Regions from separate parts of the Streptomyces sp. NPDC026062 genome, predicted to be linked through region 1. Evidence: predicted binding sites of a transcription regulator. Region 1 holds the regulator's gene; the other holds the start of a gene.
What was found. Region 1 encodes HspR, which represses chaperone genes until heat shock. Its sites were predicted from a motif close to TTGAGNNNNNNNNNCTCAA; they were not measured.

Region 1 (8,528 bases):
GAAATGGCACGTGCGGTCGGCATCGACCTGGGCACGACTAACTCCGTCGTCAGCGTTCTCGAAGGCGGCGAGCCCACCGTCATCACCAACGCCGAAGGCGCCAGGACCACGCCGTCCGTCGTCGCCTTCGCGAAGAACGGCGAGGTTCTGGTCGGCGAGGTCGCCAAGCGCCAGGCAGTGACGAACGTCGACAGGACGATCCGTTCGGTCAAGCGCCACATGGGCACTGACTGGAAGATCGAGATCGACGGCAAGGGCTTCAACCCGCAGCAGATGAGCGCCTTCATCCTGCAGAAGCTCAAGCGTGACGCCGAGGCGTACCTGGGCGAGAAGGTGGCCGACGCGGTCATCACCGTCCCGGCGTACTTCAACGACTCCGAGCGTCAGGCGACGAAGGAGGCCGGCGAGATCGCGGGCCTGAACGTCCTGCGTATCGTCAACGAGCCGACGGCCGCCGCGCTGGCGTACGGGCTCGACAAGGACGACCAGACGATCCTCGTCTTCGACCTCGGTGGCGGCACCTTCGACGTGTCCCTCCTGGAGATCGGCGACGGCGTCGTCGAGGTGAAGGCCACCAACGGCGACAACCACCTCGGTGGTGACGACTGGGACCAGCGCGTCGTCGACTACCTGGTGAAGCAGTTCGCCAACGGGCACGGCGTGGACCTGTCCAAGGACAAGATGGCTCTCCAGCGTCTCCGCGAAGCCGCGGAGAAGGCGAAGATCGAGCTGTCGTCCTCGACGGAGACCTCGATCAACCTGCCGTACATCACGGCGTCGGCCGAGGGCCCGCTGCACCTGGACGAGAAGCTCACGCGTTCGCAGTTCCAGCAGCTCACCGCTGACCTCCTGGACCGCTGCAAGAACCCGTTCCAGAACGTCATCAAGGACGCGGGCATCCAGCTCTCCGAGATCGACCACGTCGTTCTCGTCGGTGGCTCGACCCGTATGCCGGCCGTCGCCGAGCTCGTCAAGGAGCTCACGGGCGGTCAGGACGCCAACAAGGGTGTGAACCCGGACGAGGTCGTCGCCATCGGCGCCTCGCTCCAGGCCGGTGTCCTCAAGGGCGAGGTCAAGGACGTCCTGCTCCTCGACGTGACCCCGCTGTCCCTCGGTATCGAGACCAAGGGAGGGATCATGACCAAGCTCATCGAGCGCAACACCACGATCCCGACCAAGCGCTCGGAGATCTTCACGACGGCGGAGGACAACCAGCCGTCCGTGCAGATCCAGGTCTACCAGGGCGAGCGTGAGATCGCGGCGTACAACAAGAAGCTCGGGATGTTCGAGCTGACCGGTCTGCCGCCGGCCCCGCGCGGTGTGCCGCAGATCGAGGTCGCGTTCGACATCGACGCCAACGGCATCATGCACGTCGCTGCCAAGGACCTCGGCACCGGCAAGGAGCAGAAGATGACCGTCACCGGTGGCTCCTCGCTGCCGAAGGACGAGGTCAACCGGATGCGTGAAGAGGCCGAGCAGTACGCGGACGAGGACCACCGTCGTCGCGAGGCCGCCGAGTCGCGCAACCAGGGCGAGCAGCTCGTCTACCAGACGGAGAAGTTCCTCAAGGACAACGAGGACAAGGTCCCCGGCGACGTGAAGACGGAGGTGGAGACCGCGCTCACCGAGCTGAAGGAGAAGCTCAAGGGCGAGGACACCGCCGAGATCCGCACGGCCACCGAGAAGGTCGCGGCCGTCTCCCAGAAGCTGGGCCAGGCGATGTACGCCAACGCCCAGGCCGAGGGCGGCCCGCAGGCCGAGGGACAGCCGGGTGCCGAGCAGGCCAAGGCCGATGACGATGTCGTGGACGCCGAGATCGTCGACGACGAGAAGGACTCCAAGGGCGGTGCGGCGTGACCGAGGAGACTCCGGGCTTCGAGGAGAAGCCCGACGTCCCCTCCGGCGCCACCCCTGACGACGCCGAGCCGAAGGCCGCCACCCCCTCTTCGGAGGAGGCGGCGGCCCCGGCCGGGGACGCGAACCAGACAACGGCCCTGACCGCACAGCTGGACCAGGCCCGCACCGCGCTCACCGAGCGCACGGGCGACCTCCAGCGGCTCCAGGCCGAGTACCAGAACTACCGACGCCGCGTGGAGCGGGACCGGGTCACGGTCAAGGAGATCGCGGTCGCGGGTCTCCTGTCCGAGCTCCTGCCCGTGCTCGACGACGTCGGCCGGGCCCGCGAGCACGGTGAGCTCGTGGGCGGGTTCAAGTCGGTGGCCGAATCGCTGGAGACGGTCGTCGCCAAGCTCGGACTGCAGCAGTTCGGCAAGGAGGGCGAGCCCTTCGACCCGACGATCCACGAAGCCCTGATGCACAGCTACGCACCGGACGTCACCGAGACGACCTGCGTGGCGATCCTGCAGCCCGGGTACCGGATCGGCGAGCGCACCATCCGCCCCGCGCGGGTGGCCGTGGCGGAACCCCAGCCGGGGGCGACCCCCGCGGCCGCGAAGGAAGAGAAGAGCGACGACGAGGAGAGCGGTGGCGGCGAGGAGGTCTGACATTCCGTCCGACCACCTGGCGGCACACCGCTCGCCCACCCGTCCGGCCAAGCGGCCGGTCGTCCGGAAGGAGGGACGTCGATGAGTACGAAGGACTTCGTCGAGAAGGACTACTACAAGGTTCTCGGCGTCCCCAAGGACGCCACCGACGCCGAGATCAAGAAGGCGTACCGGAAGCTCGCCCGCGAGTTCCACCCGGACGCCAACAAGGGCAACGACAAGGCGGAGGAGCGCTTCAAGGAGATCTCCGAGGCGAACGACATCCTCGGTGACGCCAAGAAGCGCAAGGAGTACGACGAGGCGCGCGCCCTCTTCGGCAACGGCGGCTACCGCGCCGGACCCGGCGGCGCCCAGGGCAACTTCAACTTCGACCTGGGGGACCTCTTCGGAGGTACCCCGGGCGGGGGCGGCCAGGGCGGCGCCGGCGGTTTCGGCGGCGGTGGTGGTGGTCTGGGAGACGTCTTCGGCGGCCTCTTCAACCGGGGCGGCGGCGGTACCGGCACACGGGTGCAGCCGCGCCGCGGCCAGGACATCGAGTCCGAGGTGACGCTCAGCTTCACCGAGGCGGTGGACGGGGCCACGGTCCCGCTGCGGATGTCCAGCCAGGCGCCCTGCAAGGCGTGCTCCGGCACCGGCGACAAGAACGGCACCCCCAGGGTCTGCCCGACCTGCGTCGGTACCGGCCAGGTCTCGCGCGGCAGCGGCGGCGGGTTCTCGCTCACCGATCCCTGTGTGGACTGCAAGGGCCGGGGCCTCATCGCCCAGGACCCCTGCGAGGTCTGCAAGGGCAGCGGCCGGGCGAAGTCGTCGCGCACCATGCAGGTACGGATTCCGGCGGGCGTCCTCGACGGCCAGCGGATCCGGCTGCGCGGCAAGGGTGCCCCGGGCGAGCGCGGCGGACCGGCCGGCGACCTCTATGTCGTCGTCCATGTCGACGCCCACCCGGTCTTCGGCCGCAAGGGCGACAACCTCACCGTCACCGTGCCCGTCACCTTCACGGAGGCGGCGCTCGGCGGCGAGGTGAAGGTCCCCACGCTCGGCGGACCGCCGGTCACCCTGAAGCTTCCGGCCGGTACGCCGGGCGGGCGCACCATGCGGGCCAGGGGCAAGGGCGCGGTCCGCAAGGACGGCACCCGCGGCGACCTGCTGGTCACCGTCGAGGTGGCGGTCCCCAAGGACCTGGGCCCGGAGGCCCGGGACGCCCTGGAGGCCTACCGCAAGGCGACCGCGGACGAGAACCCGCGGACTGAGCTGTTCCAGGCAGCGAAGGGAGCTTGAGGTGGACGGCCGACGACGTAATCCGTACGAACTCACCGATGAATCCCCGGTGTACGTGATCTCGATCGCGGCCCAGCTCTCGGGCCTGCATCCCCAGACGCTGCGCCAGTACGACCGCCTCGGCCTGGTCTCGCCCGACCGCACGGCCGGACGCGGACGTCGCTACTCGGCCCGTGACATCGAGCTGCTGCGCACCGTGCAGCAGCTGTCGCAGGACGAGGGCATCAACCTGGCCGGCATCAAGCGCATCATCGAGCTGGAGAACCAGGTCGCGGCCCTTCAGCAGCGTGTCGCCGAACTCTCGGCGGCCGTGGACGGGGCGGCGGTGGCCATGCAGCAGCGCGAGGCGCAGGTGCACGCCTCGTACCGGCGCGACCTGGTGCCGTACCAGGACGTGCAGCAGACGAGCGCCCTGGTGGTCTGGCGGCCGAAGCGGCCGAAGGACTGAGGGAGCCCGGCGGGCCGGCAGGACCTACAGGTCCGAACGCCCGGCGGGCCGGCAGGACCTGCGAATGTACGACGGAGGAGCCCGTCACCCCGGAACGCCAGGGGTGGCGGGCTCCTCCGTCGTGTGCCGCGGTGTCTGCTCGGCGATGCCCGACTGGACCAGTAAGGCGCCCAGCTGGGTGCGGCTGGTGGCGTTGAGGGTCCGCATGAGCCTGGCGATGTGGGCGCGGCAGGTGCGGACGCTGATACCGAGTTTGCCGGCCACCACCTGGTCCACATGTCCGTCGACGAGCAGGCGCGCGATGCTCTGCTGGACGGCGGTGACGGAGGTGCTCGCCGGGGTCGCCCTCAGGGCTTCGGTGAGGGGGGTGGCCTGGGCCCACAGGACCTCGTACACCTGGATCAGGTAGCGGACGAGCGCGGGGTGGCGGATCTCCAGGGCCACGTCGCGCTTGGCGTTCGCGGGGATGAAGGCCACCGTACGGTCGAAGACGAAGAGCCGCTCGACGGTCTGCTCGATGGTGCGGACCTGGATGTGGCCGGGTGGCAGTTCTCCCAGATACGCCTTGATGGACGGGCTGTAGCGGGCCGGGTGCTGGTAGATGTGGCGCATGGTGGTGCCGCGCTCGACCGTGGACAGGGCCCGTGCCAGCGCCTTCTTGAGCTGTTCCGCCGGGCGGCTGCTTCCCGGCTGGAGCGTCAGGATCTCCTCCCGCGCGCCGTCCAGGGCGTTCTCGATGGTCGCCTCGATCAGCGGGATGCCTTCGAGGACGGTGATGGCCAGGTTGGGGTCGGTGCTGGCGACGGATGCCAGCGGGGCCAGCGAGTCCGCCAGTGCGGCGGAGAGCCTGATGCGCTCGTGGATCTCGCGCATGACGGGCTGCAGCAGGTGGGAGAGGGCCGCGGAAGGCGGTACCGGACGTATCCAGGCGGGGTCCTGGGGATCGGGGTGCACCAGGGCCAGCTCGACCAGGCAGGGCGCGGGTTCCAGCGCGGCGCGGGGTATCCGTCCGGCGCGCAGTGCCTCGGTGTAGATCCTGACCGCCACGTCGCACAGCTCGCGGGCCCCGTGCGTGTGGGCCGGTCTGTCCTCATCCCTGCCCATTCGGGACCCCCCACTTTTGGCAGTGCAGCAAGATGACGGTGGCGGAAGCGGAGTCCGCGGGCCACTCTGGGCGTGTCGAGGGAGCCGGGAACTCCCTCGGCTGATCACAGGGCGCGGCCATACTCTCCCCCGTTGTGTGGCTGTGCCCGATCGGCCCGGGGATGCGGGGGTCTTTTGGGGCCGGCCCGGTCAGGAATCCTCATCGAGGATTCCTGACTGGGCGATCAGATAGCCGAGTTGGGCGCGGCTGGTGCTTCCCAGCACGGCGGACAGTTTGGCGACGTGAGCCCGGCAGGTGCGGACGTTCATGCCGAGTCTGCGGGCGATCGCCTCGTCGACATGTCCCTCCACCAGCAGCGTGGCGATGGCGCGCTGGACGCCGGTGATGCCGTCGCGGGCCGGATCGTACGGAGCCGCCTCGTTCAAGGGGACGGCCCTGCGCCACAGTTGCTCGAACACCTTCGTCAGGTAGGCGACCAGGCCGGGGTGCCTCAGTTCGAGGGCGATGGGCGGATCGTCCCGGACCGGGATGAAGGCGACGGTGTCGTCGCAGACGATGAGACGCTCGATGAGTTCTTCGAGCGTACGGATCTCCATCCGGGCGCCGGCCATCAGGTCGACGTAGGCGAAGGTGCGCTGGCTGTGCCTGACCGTGTGCTGGTACAGGGTGCGGACGCTGATACCGGAATCTATGAGAGGTTTGCTGCGGGTCAGCGCTTCTCCCAGGATCTCCTCGCTGCGTTTGCCCCCGGGCTGGACGGTCAGCACCTCGGTCCGGCTCTCGGCGATGGCCAGGTCGAGGGCCGCGTTGATCCGGTCGATGCCTTCCAGCACCGTGATGGCGTGGGTGGGCGAGGGGCTCTGGGCGCTGATGGCCATGAACGGTTCGAACGCGTCGGCCAGTTCCAGGGACGTGCGTCTGCGGTCCTGGATCTCACGTTCCAGTGGGTGAAGCCGCTGTGCCAGTGCTGCGGAGGGCGGAACCGGACGGAGCCACGAGGCGTCGTCCGGGTCGGGCAGCAGCAGACCGAAGTCGACGAGGCAGGGCGCCGGTCCCACCTCGGCGCGCGCGATGCGTCCGACGCTCAGGGCGGCCGCGTACAGCCTGACTCCATCGGTGCATAGGTTCGTGACCGAGTGAGTATGTGTCGGTTTCGTATCTGTTATAGGCAAAACTCCACCCCCCAGGGTCCTGAACATTCAGGAACATGATGCATCGATCCTGTGGCTTTGACGTGTCCGAATGAGCCATCGTCTCTTGTGGAGCGGGGGAGAGGAATTCATCAAGTGAGGACGAAGCCGACTATGTACAAGAGAATGCTTCGCTCAGTGCTTGGCACTGTGGTCGCGGCTGCTGCACTGCTGCTCGTGGCACATGTCTCTCCGCCGGACGTCGGGTGGGGCAATGTGCAGGCCGCCCCCGCCGACCTGCACCAGTCCGATGTCGGGTGGGGCAATTCCGTGGTGAACCGGGCAGAAGTGTGACCACGCCGCCGGACGACCGGACCTTCCGGCGCGAGATGGCAACCGCCTACCGCTCAGGGTGGCATTTCATCGACCTCGTCACGGCGCTTCCTCATCGTGGTGATTCGTTGATGGTCACTCTGTTCGGCGACCCGGTCGTCGTCGCCCGTGAGGACGACGGTGAACTGCGGGCCTACCGCTGCCTCCGCAAGCCGCGCGGGGCGCCACAGCCCGTGCGCTGCGCCATTCGGTACGACATGATCTTTGTGAACCTCGCACAGCGTGATCACCAGCTGTTCGAGCCCGAAACCATCTCCGCCACCCCCCGAAGTGCCTGAGCGATCCCCCGTCGTTCCACGTCGCTCAGACACTCCCCCACACAACGGCGCCACCGTGACCTGAACACGGTGGCGCCGTTGTGCTTCTCCCGGAGACATTCCGGTCGGAGCAGTGCAGAAGGTGTCAAACCGTGCCATCTGTGCGAGTGGGGCCACGGTCCTCCATGCTCCGCCCTTCCAGCCCAAGGGGCGTTCATGAGCGGACACGAGGTCGAAGAGCTGCCGGGCCGGCGCGGACGTGACGGCGACGCCGCGTACCTGGACAGGACGCTGCTCCATCGCGAGGTGGAGGCCTCCTTCGACGACACGGTGAACGGGAGGGTCCTGCTGGCGGTGTGGCTGAGGGCCGCCGCCGTGGCGTTCGGTGTGTTTCTCCTCTTCGGCTTCGCCGGGCTCGTCGCCCTGGCCGGTGATCCGCGGAGCGGTCTCGGGATCATGGGGATCGGCGCGCAGATCGCCGTGATCGCCTTCGTCGCCGTCCTCCTCGCGTCGAGGATCGCCGAGCCGGTCGGTGAGTGGCGGGTCCTGCTGCCCGGCCGGGAGGCGCACGCCGAAGCGGCGTACACCGAGATCGCCAGGGTCGTACGGGAGCGCCGGCTGCCGGTCGTGCCGGCGTTCCGCCGTATCCGTACCGGGGGTGAGTACTCCCGGGTGACCCACCGGATGGTGCTGCGGGACGGGAGCTACGCCGTGTATCTCTCGGTGTTCGCCTACGGCACCGGCCTCTACCTGGGCTGGGTGATGTTGCGCGAGCGGCGGGGCACCGAACTCGTCGGGCAGTTCCTCTCCGGCCTCGTCAGGGGCTTCGGTCCCGCCGACACGGAGAGGGCCGTGATGCGGACCGAGCCGCCGCGAGCCCTGCGGGAGGCGCTGCACGCCGCGGCCCGGGAGGGGCTGTACGTCGCCGTCGACGGACGCGCGGTCGCTCCGGAGGCGGCGTTCCCGCACGGTTTCCCGCTGATCGAGGAGGAGACCGCGGTCGCGCTCCCGGCCCAGGCACCCGTGCCGATGGCGCCGCCGCCCGTGCCGCCCCGCAAGCCCTGGGCGAAGGGCGGCAGCTGACGGCGGGCGACGGGCCGGAAAGCCGCTCTGGTCATCCCCGGCCGAGCGCCCGGTCCAGGGTGATCTCGATGACGACCCGGTCGGGGTTGGGCGACGGCGTGCGCGCGTAGCGCTCCATGTGGAGGCGTACGGCGGTCTCGACCCTGTCCTGCTCCGTACGGACCCTGGCGACGCCCTCCAGGGTCGCCCAGCGGGCACGGTGCACCTGACAGGCGGCGACGCGGGCGCCGTCCGGGCCCGCGGCCAGGATGTTGGCGACCTTGCGGCTGTTCCTGTTGGTGATGACGCGGGCGAGGCCGGCCCCGGGGTCGTACGTCACGCACACCGGCA
Region 2 (8,528 bases), on a different contig from region 1:
GCTCCGTCCTGGCGCGGGTCCGCTGCGCGTCGACCAGCCGGCGGGCAGCGATCACCCAGAGCCAGCCGCCGGCCTCGGCGCCCCGGTGCGTACCGGCGGAGCGCCAGGCGGTGACGAAGGTGTCCTGGAGCACCTCCCGTACGGTCTCGGGGTCCGGGCACCGCCGGTTCAGCCGGGCCAGCAGCCAGCCGGCGTGCCGGTCGTAGAGCGCGGCCAGCGCGCTCGTGTCCCCCCGCGCGACGGCACGCAGCAGCGCCTCGTCGTTCCGGTCGTCCCCCGAGGGGTGCAAGTGGCTCACACCTCTTCTATCGGCGGCCGGGCGCGGATCGGTTCACGCGCTGACGAGTGGCTGCGGCTACACGTTCGGCGGCGCCGCGAACGTCACGTCGGCGGCGGCCGTCGTGACGTCCGCGTCCGCGCTGATGGCCCACGCGGCGACCCGGGACACCACGGCGGCCGGGACCGCCTCGCTGATCCCGGGAGCTGCCGGGATGTCCTGCGTCGCATGGGCGTCGTACGGGAGGACGACCCGGTAGCCCAGGGCCAGGGCGGTACGGGCCGTCGCCTGCACGCACATCTCCGACATCACGCCGCACACGGCGACCGCCTCCACGCCCGCCCCGCTCAGCAAGGGGCCCAGCGATGTCCCCGCGAAGCCGTCGTCCCGGGTCTTGCGGATCACGGACTCCGTGCGCCCCGCCGCGACCGGCAGATGGAGCGCCCAGCCCGGTGTGTGGGGCTCGTCGCCCGCGCCGGGTGCGCCGTCGTTCTGGAGGTGGACGACGAGCGCGCCGCTCCGCCGTGCCCGCGCGATGAGCTCCGAGGTCCGCTCCAGCAGCACGGCCGCGCCGGGAACCGCCCTGTCCCCGGTCACCCCGGCCTTCTGTACGTCCACGACGAGCAGGGCATGCGAGGGCGGCGGGGAAGCGTTCATGGCGCCATCCTGTCCGGCGCCGCCGCGGGCCTCCACGGGTTTTCCCGCAAAGGGTGCAGGCGCAGAGGCGGGAGGCAGTGCGGTCGCTCGCGGGGACTACGACGGCCGTGCCCGGCGTTGCACACAGACGTGGCCCCAGGCAGGACACCCGAGGCAGACACCCAGGGCGGACACCCGGGGCAGACACCCAGGGCAGCGGCCCGGGGCACGGCACGCGGCGACAGCCGTCCCGTGATCGCTCACAGCGAACACACCCCGGGGAACATTAAGCGGCTCACAAGCATTGAGTCTTCATAGCTCAACTTGAATGCCGAAGGGGAGATCATGGCTACTGAGTCCAACGCCGTCACACCGCTGACCCTGCCTGTGCTGCCGCTCGACGACGAGGTCGTGCTGCCCGGAATGGTCGTTCCGCTGGATCTGTCCGACACCGAGGTGCGCGCGGCCGTCGAGGCGGCCCAGGCCGCGGCCGGTGAGAGCGGTGGCAAGCCCGAGGTGCTGCTCGTCCCGCGCATCGACGGTTCGTACACCGGCATCGGTGTCATCGGCACCGTCGAGCAGGTCGGACGGCTCTCCGACGGCGATCCCGGCGCACTCATCCGCGGTCGTGGGCGGGTGCGGATCGGAGCCGGGACCAGCGGCCCCGGTGCCGCGCTCTGGGTGGAAGGGACCCGGGTCGACGTGTCCGTCCCCGAGCCCCTCCCTGGAGCCGCCGCCGAGCTGGTCAAGGAGTACAAGGCGCTCGCCACCAGCTGGCTGAAGAAGCGCGGTGCCTGGCAGGTCGTGGACCGCGTCCAGCAGATCGAGGACGTCTCCGCGCTCGCCGACAACTCCGGCTACTCCCCCTTCCTCACCACGGCCCAGAAGGTGCGGCTGCTGGAGACGTCCGACCCGGTCGTCCGGCTGAAGCTCGCCATCCAGTGGCTCGGCGAGCACCTCGCCGAGCAGGACGTCGCCGAGTCCATCGCCAAGGACGTCCAGGAGGGCGTCGACAAGCAGCAGCGTGAGTTCCTGCTGAGGCGCCAGCTCGACGCCGTGCGCAAGGAGCTCTCCGAGCTCAACGGCGACCCGGAGGACGAGTCCGACGACTACCGGGCCCGTGTCGAGGCCGCCGACCTTCCCGGCCACGTCCGCGAGGCCGCGCTCAAGGAGGTCGACAAGCTGGAGCGTTCCTCCGACCAGAGCCCGGAGGGCTCCTGGATCAGGACCTGGCTCGACACCGTCCTCGAACTGCCGTGGACCGAGCGGACCGAGGACGCGTACGACATCAAGGGCGCCCGGGAGATCCTCGACGCCGAGCACGCGGGCCTCCAGGACGTGAAGGAACGCATCACCGAGTACCTCGCGGTGCGCAAGCGGCGCGCCGACCGGGGGCTGGGCGTAGTCGGCGGACGGCGCGGCGGCGCGGTGCTGGCCCTGGTCGGGCCGCCCGGGGTCGGCAAGACCTCGCTCGGCGAATCCGTGGCGCACGCCATGGGGCGCAAGTTCGTCCGGGTCGCGCTCGGTGGTGTCCGGGACGAGGCGGAGATCCGGGGCCACCGGCGTACGTACGTCGGCGCGCTCCCGGGCCGTATCGTCCGGGCGATCAAGGAGGCCGGTTCGATGAACCCGGTCGTCCTGCTCGACGAGATCGACAAGGTCGGCTCCGACTTCCGCGGCGACCCCGCCGCGGCCCTCCTCGAAGTGCTCGACCCGGCGCAGAACCACACCTTCCGCGACCACTACCTGGAGGTCGAACTCGACCTCAGCGACGTCGTCTTCCTCGCCACCGCCAACGTCCTGGACGCCATCCCGGAGGCCCTGCTCGACCGGATGGAGCTGGTCAGGCTCGACGGCTACACCGAGGACGAGAAGGTCGTCATCGCCCGCGACCACCTGCTCCCGCGTCAGCTGGAGCGGGCCGGTCTGGAGCCGGCCGAGGTGACCCTCGACGAGTCCGCGCTGCGCAAGCTGGCCGGCGAGTACACGAGGGAGGCCGGTGTCCGGAACCTGGAGCGTTCCGTCGCCCGGCTGCTGCGCAAGGTCGCGGCCCAGCACGAACTGGGGGACCGCGAACTGCCGTTCACGGTCACCGACGCGGACCTGCGCGGTCTCATCGGCCGGCCGCACCACGTCCCCGAGTCCGCCCAGGACCCGGCGGAGCGCCGCACGGCGGTGCCGGGCGTGGCCACCGGGCTCGCGGTGACCGGGGCGGGCGGTGACGTGCTCTTCGTGGAGGCGTCGCTCGCCGACCCGGAGACCGGGGCGTCCGGACTGACCCTCACGGGCCAGCTCGGCGACGTCATGAAGGAGTCCGCGCAGATCGCGCTGAGCTTCCTGCGTTCGCACGGCGCGGAGCTGGAACTGCCGGTCGCCGATCTCAAGGACCGGGGCGTGCACATCCACTTCCCGGCGGGCGCGGTCCCCAAGGACGGCCCGAGTGCGGGCATCACCCTGACGACCGCACTGGCCTCGCTGCTCTCCGGACGGCTGGTCCGTACGGACGTGGCGATGACCGGTGAGGTGTCGCTGACCGGACGGGTGCTGCCGATCGGTGGCCTGAAGCAGAAGCTGCTGGCCGCCCACCGCGCGGGCATCACCACCGTGGTGATCCCCCAGCGCAACGAGGCCGACCTGGACGACGTCCCCGCCGAGGTGCTGGACACGCTGGAGGTCCACCCGGTCACGGACGTCCGCCAGGTCCTGGAGATCGCCCTCGCCCCGGCTTCGGCCCCGGCGGAGCGGAGGATCCCGGCCGCGGCGTAGGTGTCACGCAGTGACGGGCGCGGCGCCACGGACACGGCCGGTACGGACGGCCCGTCTCCCCCTCGTGGGGAGGCGGGCCGTTCCGCGTGAGCGGCGGGCGGCGGGCCAGGTCTCCGGGTGAGCGGTGGCTACCGGATCGGCCGGTCAGGGGCGGTAGATGGTCCCCGGCACCGGCTCGGCGGGTGCCATCAGCTGGGGCACCGTCACGAAGGTGTAGCCGCGCTTCTTCAGCTCCTTGATGATGCCGGGCACCGCGGGCACCGATCCCTTGTAGATGTCGTGCAGCAGGATGATGCCGTCCTTGCTCGCCTGGTCGAGTATCCGCTTCTTGATCAGCGCGGAGTCGGTCGTCGAGTAGTCCTTGGCGGTGGCGCTCCACAGGATCTGCGACAGGCCCAGGTCCTTGCTGATCCCGGAGACCGTGTCGTCGGTGCGGCCCTGCGGCGGGCGCATCAGCCGGGGCTTCTTGCCGGTGATCGCCTCGATCGCGTCCTGTGTCTTCTCCAGCTCGGCGCGTATCTCGTCGGGCTTCTTGTCCGTCAGGATCTCGTGCGACCAGGTGTGGTTGGCCACCTCGTGCCCCTCCGCCGCGATGCGGCGGACGGTCTCGGGGTGCTTCTTGACGTGGTTCTTGCCCAGCAGGAAGAAGGTCGCGTGGACCTTCTCCTTCTTGAGGATGTCCAGCAGATGGGGGGTGTCCTCGGCCGGGCCCGCGTCGAACGTGAGGGCTATGCACTTCGCCTCGCGGCAGTCCACCGGTCCGAACGCCCCCTTGGCGTCCGAGCCGGCGTCGCCGCGGGCGGATCCGGGGGCCGTGGTCTCCATCGAGCAGCCGCTCAGTGTCAGCGTGAGCGCTGTCACAAGAGCGACGGCGAACCCGGAACCGATCGACTTCGTCCTACTGGGCACGGCAGGTAACTCCCTAGTCGCTTACACCGCACTTATGTGCGACTGCGAGGACTATACATAGCGCGTATACATGCCGTGTATATGGGGGTGGGTGGAGCCGATGAGGGGCTTCGTTCCTGGTCAGAGCCCTGAGCGCGGCGAAGCCCGGCGACGGGGTGCGTCACCGGGCTCTGCGCGGAAGGGGCTGCGGGTGGCTAGCCGTTGGCCAGCGCCTGTACGCGGTCGAGGGCGCCGTTGAAGTGGTTGTGGTCGCCGACCGTGGGGCCGGACGAGGTGTACTGCCAGATCGTGTAGAAGCCCCAGCCGGCCGGAAGGGTGCCGACCGTGGTGTTGTAGCGGGCCACCCAGAGGGGGTTGGTGGTGCCGAAACTCGCGTTGTTGCCGGTGCAGGCCTGCCACCAGCTGGTCGCGGTGTATATGACCGCGTCGCGCCCGGTGCGCGCCTTGTAGGTGTTCACGAAGTCGCGTATCCAGGAGACCATTCCGGCCGCGGTCTTGCCGTAGCACTGCGCACCGTACGGGTTCCACTCGATGTCGAGCACGCCCGGCAGCGTCTTGCCGTCCTTGGACCAGCCGCCGCCGTGGTCCACGAAGTAGTTGGCCTGGGTGGCGCCGCTGGTCGTGTCCGGGGTGGCGAAGTGGTACGAGCCCCGGATCATCCCGACGTTGTACGAGCCGTTGTACTGCTGCGCGAAGTAGGGGTTCGTGTAGTACGTGCCCTCGGTGGCCTTGGTGTAGGCCCACTTCACGCCACTGCTCCAGAGCGTCGACCATGCGACGTTGCCCTGGTGGCTGCTGACGTCCACGCCTTCGGTCTGGACCGCGCGGGTGGTGGGCAGTCCGCCCTGGCCGTCGTGGGCGACGACCCCCATGCCCATCGTGGCCGTGCCCCGGGCGGGCTTGGTGGGGTCTCCGGCAGTGGTGGCCGCCCCGGCGGCACCGGGCAGGGCGACAAGGAGGGAGAGTGCTGCGAGCAGGGTTCCCGCCGCCGCGAAGCGTGAGCGGCGGGATTTCTTGGAGCCGGATCTGTGCACGGGCATTGCGTGCCTCCGAGGCCTCGGTGGGGGGAACTGCTGAACCGGGGCACGCCAGAGGCACCCCTGGTGACATGTCATGGTGTGAACATGCCATGCATGACGCTACGCACGTAGACCCTGGTGGCGGAAGAGGGCCTGGGCGGTGCCGTTGGTCTAATCCTGCGAAATACTGGTGGAGCTGCGGCGATGACCAGCGGTGAAAGAAACTTTCAGTGGCGGGAAAGCTCATGAGGGGTGTTGACGTGCACGGGAGCGAAAGTGGGAGTGAACCCGGCGCAACCGCAGAAAATGGTGTGGACCACGAATTCCTCTCATTGGAGCTGGAGTTGGCCGTCTTCCTGCGCCGGGCACGGGCCAACTCCGGTGAGATGGCCCGTGAGGTGCATCCTGAGCTGGAGGCGGCGGCCTACGGACTCTTCGTGCGCCTGGAATCGGCAGGCCGTCAACGGGCCACCGATCTCGCCTCCTACTTCGGCGTGGGCAAGGCCACCATGAGCCGTCAACTGCGCGCTCTGGAGTCACTCGGACTGGTGGCGCGGGAGCCCGACCCGGCGGACGGGCGCGCTTTCCTGGTCCACCTCACGGAGGAGGGGCTGGCCCGCTTCCGCAGTGTCAGGGACGCGCGCCGCGACCGCTATGTGCGCAAGCTCGCCGACTGGGACCGTGCCGAAGTGGCGGAACTGGCCCGGCTGCTGCACCAGCTGAACGCCCGCGCCGAGGGCTGAGCGGGCCGCGAGGGCTGAGCGGGCCGGGAGGGCTGATTGGGCCGGGAGGGCTGATCGGCCGAGGAGGCCGGGAGGACCGGGGAGGGCCGCCGCGCCCGGACCGGCGGCCGTCTCGGGCGCGGCCGGGCCTTCCCGTCTCGGGCGCAGACGGAACATGGCCGGTTCACAGCTGCACGTAGACCGCCGTCGCGTCGTCGTGCCGCTTGCTCCGTCGCACGTGGGCACGGTCCGTGTCCGCGTCCTCCAGGGCCCGGACCCGGTCGATCAGCCCCTGGGGGCCCTCCTTGTGGAGCACCCCGAGACAGGCCGCCCAGTCGCCCTCGCCGAACATCTCCGTCCAGCGGCTCGCCCCGTCCGTCATCGCGGCGAGCGCGCGCACCCCGGCACGCGGCGTGCGCCCGGTGACGGCGCGGTCCGTCACGGCCGGGTCGGCGGCGGCGGTGAAGAAGCCGCCCTCCTTGTTCCGCACCCGGGCGTCGGCGATCGCCTCGGAGGCGAGCGAGCCGGGCGGCAGCCGGTCGAGGCGGTCGTCCAGCACGGCGCGGACGGTGCCGTCGGGTGATTCGAACAGCAGGACCGAGTCGGACAGCACCAGGTGCTCGATCTCCGCCCCGTCCCAACGCGCGAGGACGACGGTTGCCTGTGGCGTACGTACGTGAGAAAGGTCACACAGGGGGCGGTGGGCGTCGGCGGTGCGCCGGATGGACTCCGCGAGGATCTCCCGCAGGGTCAGATCCCGCCGCGAACCCGACAGTTCGACCAGTGCGCCGCCCAGTCGCGCGGTGAACCAGGGGACGGAATGCACACAACCGTCGTCACCCTGCGGCGGGGTCACCCCGTCGAGCAGAACGAGCCCCCCACCATGGCCGGAGGCAGGAAGGACGGTGGCTGCCCAGTCCTCGTTCGGATGTTCGGCGAGGCCGGCGGCGGTGGCGAGTTCCATACGCATTCAGTCAGTCTGCACGATGCCTTCACGGGGCCTGCACGGAGCGGGGATTGGCCCGTACCAGCAGGTCAGAAGGGCGCATGGTGCGGAAGGAATCACTCCGGGGCGGGTGCGGGCGGGCATCCTGCCAAAGCCTGCCCCGAAGATCCAGCCGGACGTCCGGGTGTGCTGCCGGGGGCTCGCGGGGAGACTTGTTCGTCAACTCGGGAGTGATGTTCACTCGTTCGAGTGGCGGAGCGGTTGATGCGCGCCCCCCTCTCAAAAGCACTGGAATGGTCAGAAGCCGTACCAGAGGTCGGGGCGCTCGTTCACGTGAGCGAGCGTCACCTCTGCTTCAAGGGCGGACGAGTACAAGATTGCGAGCACCGGTGCAGAAGAAGCGGCCTCGGAGCAAGGGCAGCGAGCACAGCGGTTCCGAGGTGGCGTCTTCGGCGCCGGCTGAGAACGGGCGCACCGTGCGCGTCCGCAGCCGGCTCGTCGCAGGCGTCGCGGTCGTCGGGATCACCGTCGTGGCCGCGGGCGCGCCCGCGGTACTGAGCGCCTCCTCCGACCTGACCGAGTCGCAGCGGCTGGTCACCCTCGCGGAGCTGAACCAGCAGGCCATCGCGCTTGCGCACTCCCTGGCCGACGAGCGCGACGAGGTCACCGCCTTCATCGCGGGCGGCCGCGAGGGCAAGCTGGGATCGACGAGCGGCACGGCGGGAAGCCGCAGCGCCCGCGTCGACCAGCAGGTGGACGAGATCCGGGACGCGGCCTCCGCCGTCCTGCGCCGCGACCTCTCCACCATCCCCTCCCTGCGCCGCGACGCCATCGGCGGCAAGGGCACGGCGCTGGAGGCCCACCAGGCGTACACCGAGGTCATCTCCAAGCTCCACGACCTCGCCGAGGAGCTCGCGGAGAGGACCCCGCCGCGCGCCGCCGAGTCCGTCCGCGCCCCGCTCGCGCTCGGCCGCGCCACCGAGCAGGCCTCCGCCACCCGGGGGCTGCTGCTCGCCGCGCTCGCCGTCCCCCGCGAGGAGCCGGCCGCCCCGCAGATCGACCCGTTCACCGGCCTGCCCGTCCAGACCCAGGACGAGGGCGAGACCAAGGAGGACCGCACCCGTGACGAGCTGAGCGGCGCCGCTCAGCGCTACCGGGTCGGCGAGCTCTCCGCCCTCTCCGACTTCGACCAGGCCGCCGGTGCCACCGCCCGCGACAAGCTGGCCACCACCGTCACCGGCCCCGAGGTCAAC

Region 2: a site for HspR is predicted at 1,218-1,236, ahead of lon (endopeptidase La). Genes of this name have one in related genera too.

What each region holds. Positions count from the first base shown of each region.
Region 1 is NZ_JBVHOQ010000024.1:38,191-46,718, forward strand. Features, by position in the region: gene dnaK (molecular chaperone DnaK) at 4-1,857, shown strand; gene grpE (nucleotide exchange factor GrpE) at 1,854-2,504, shown strand; gene dnaJ (molecular chaperone DnaJ) at 2,586-3,782, shown strand; gene ACZ4LX_RS22090 (heat shock protein transcriptional repressor HspR) at 3,784-4,230, shown strand; gene ACZ4LX_RS22095 (LuxR C-terminal-related transcriptional regulator) at 4,315-5,334, opposite strand; gene ACZ4LX_RS22100 (helix-turn-helix transcriptional regulator) at 5,524-6,534, opposite strand; gene ACZ4LX_RS22105 (Rieske (2Fe-2S) protein) at 6,816-7,136, shown strand; gene ACZ4LX_RS22110 (hypothetical protein) at 7,332-8,198, shown strand; gene ACZ4LX_RS22115 (pyridoxamine 5'-phosphate oxidase family protein) at 8,230-8,528, opposite strand, start outside.
Region 2 is NZ_JBVHOQ010000010.1:183,466-191,993, reverse strand. Features, by position in the region: gene ACZ4LX_RS12095 (RNA polymerase sigma factor) at 1-298, opposite strand, end outside; gene ACZ4LX_RS12090 (isochorismatase family protein) at 356-934, opposite strand; gene lon (endopeptidase La) at 1,259-3,679, shown strand; gene ACZ4LX_RS12080 (polysaccharide deacetylase family protein) at 3,824-4,504, opposite strand; gene ACZ4LX_RS12075 (lysozyme) at 4,783-5,628, opposite strand; gene ACZ4LX_RS12070 (MarR family winged helix-turn-helix transcriptional regulator) at 5,853-6,350, shown strand; gene ACZ4LX_RS12065 (hypothetical protein) at 6,514-7,299, opposite strand; gene ACZ4LX_RS12060 (sensor histidine kinase) at 7,665-8,528, shown strand, end outside.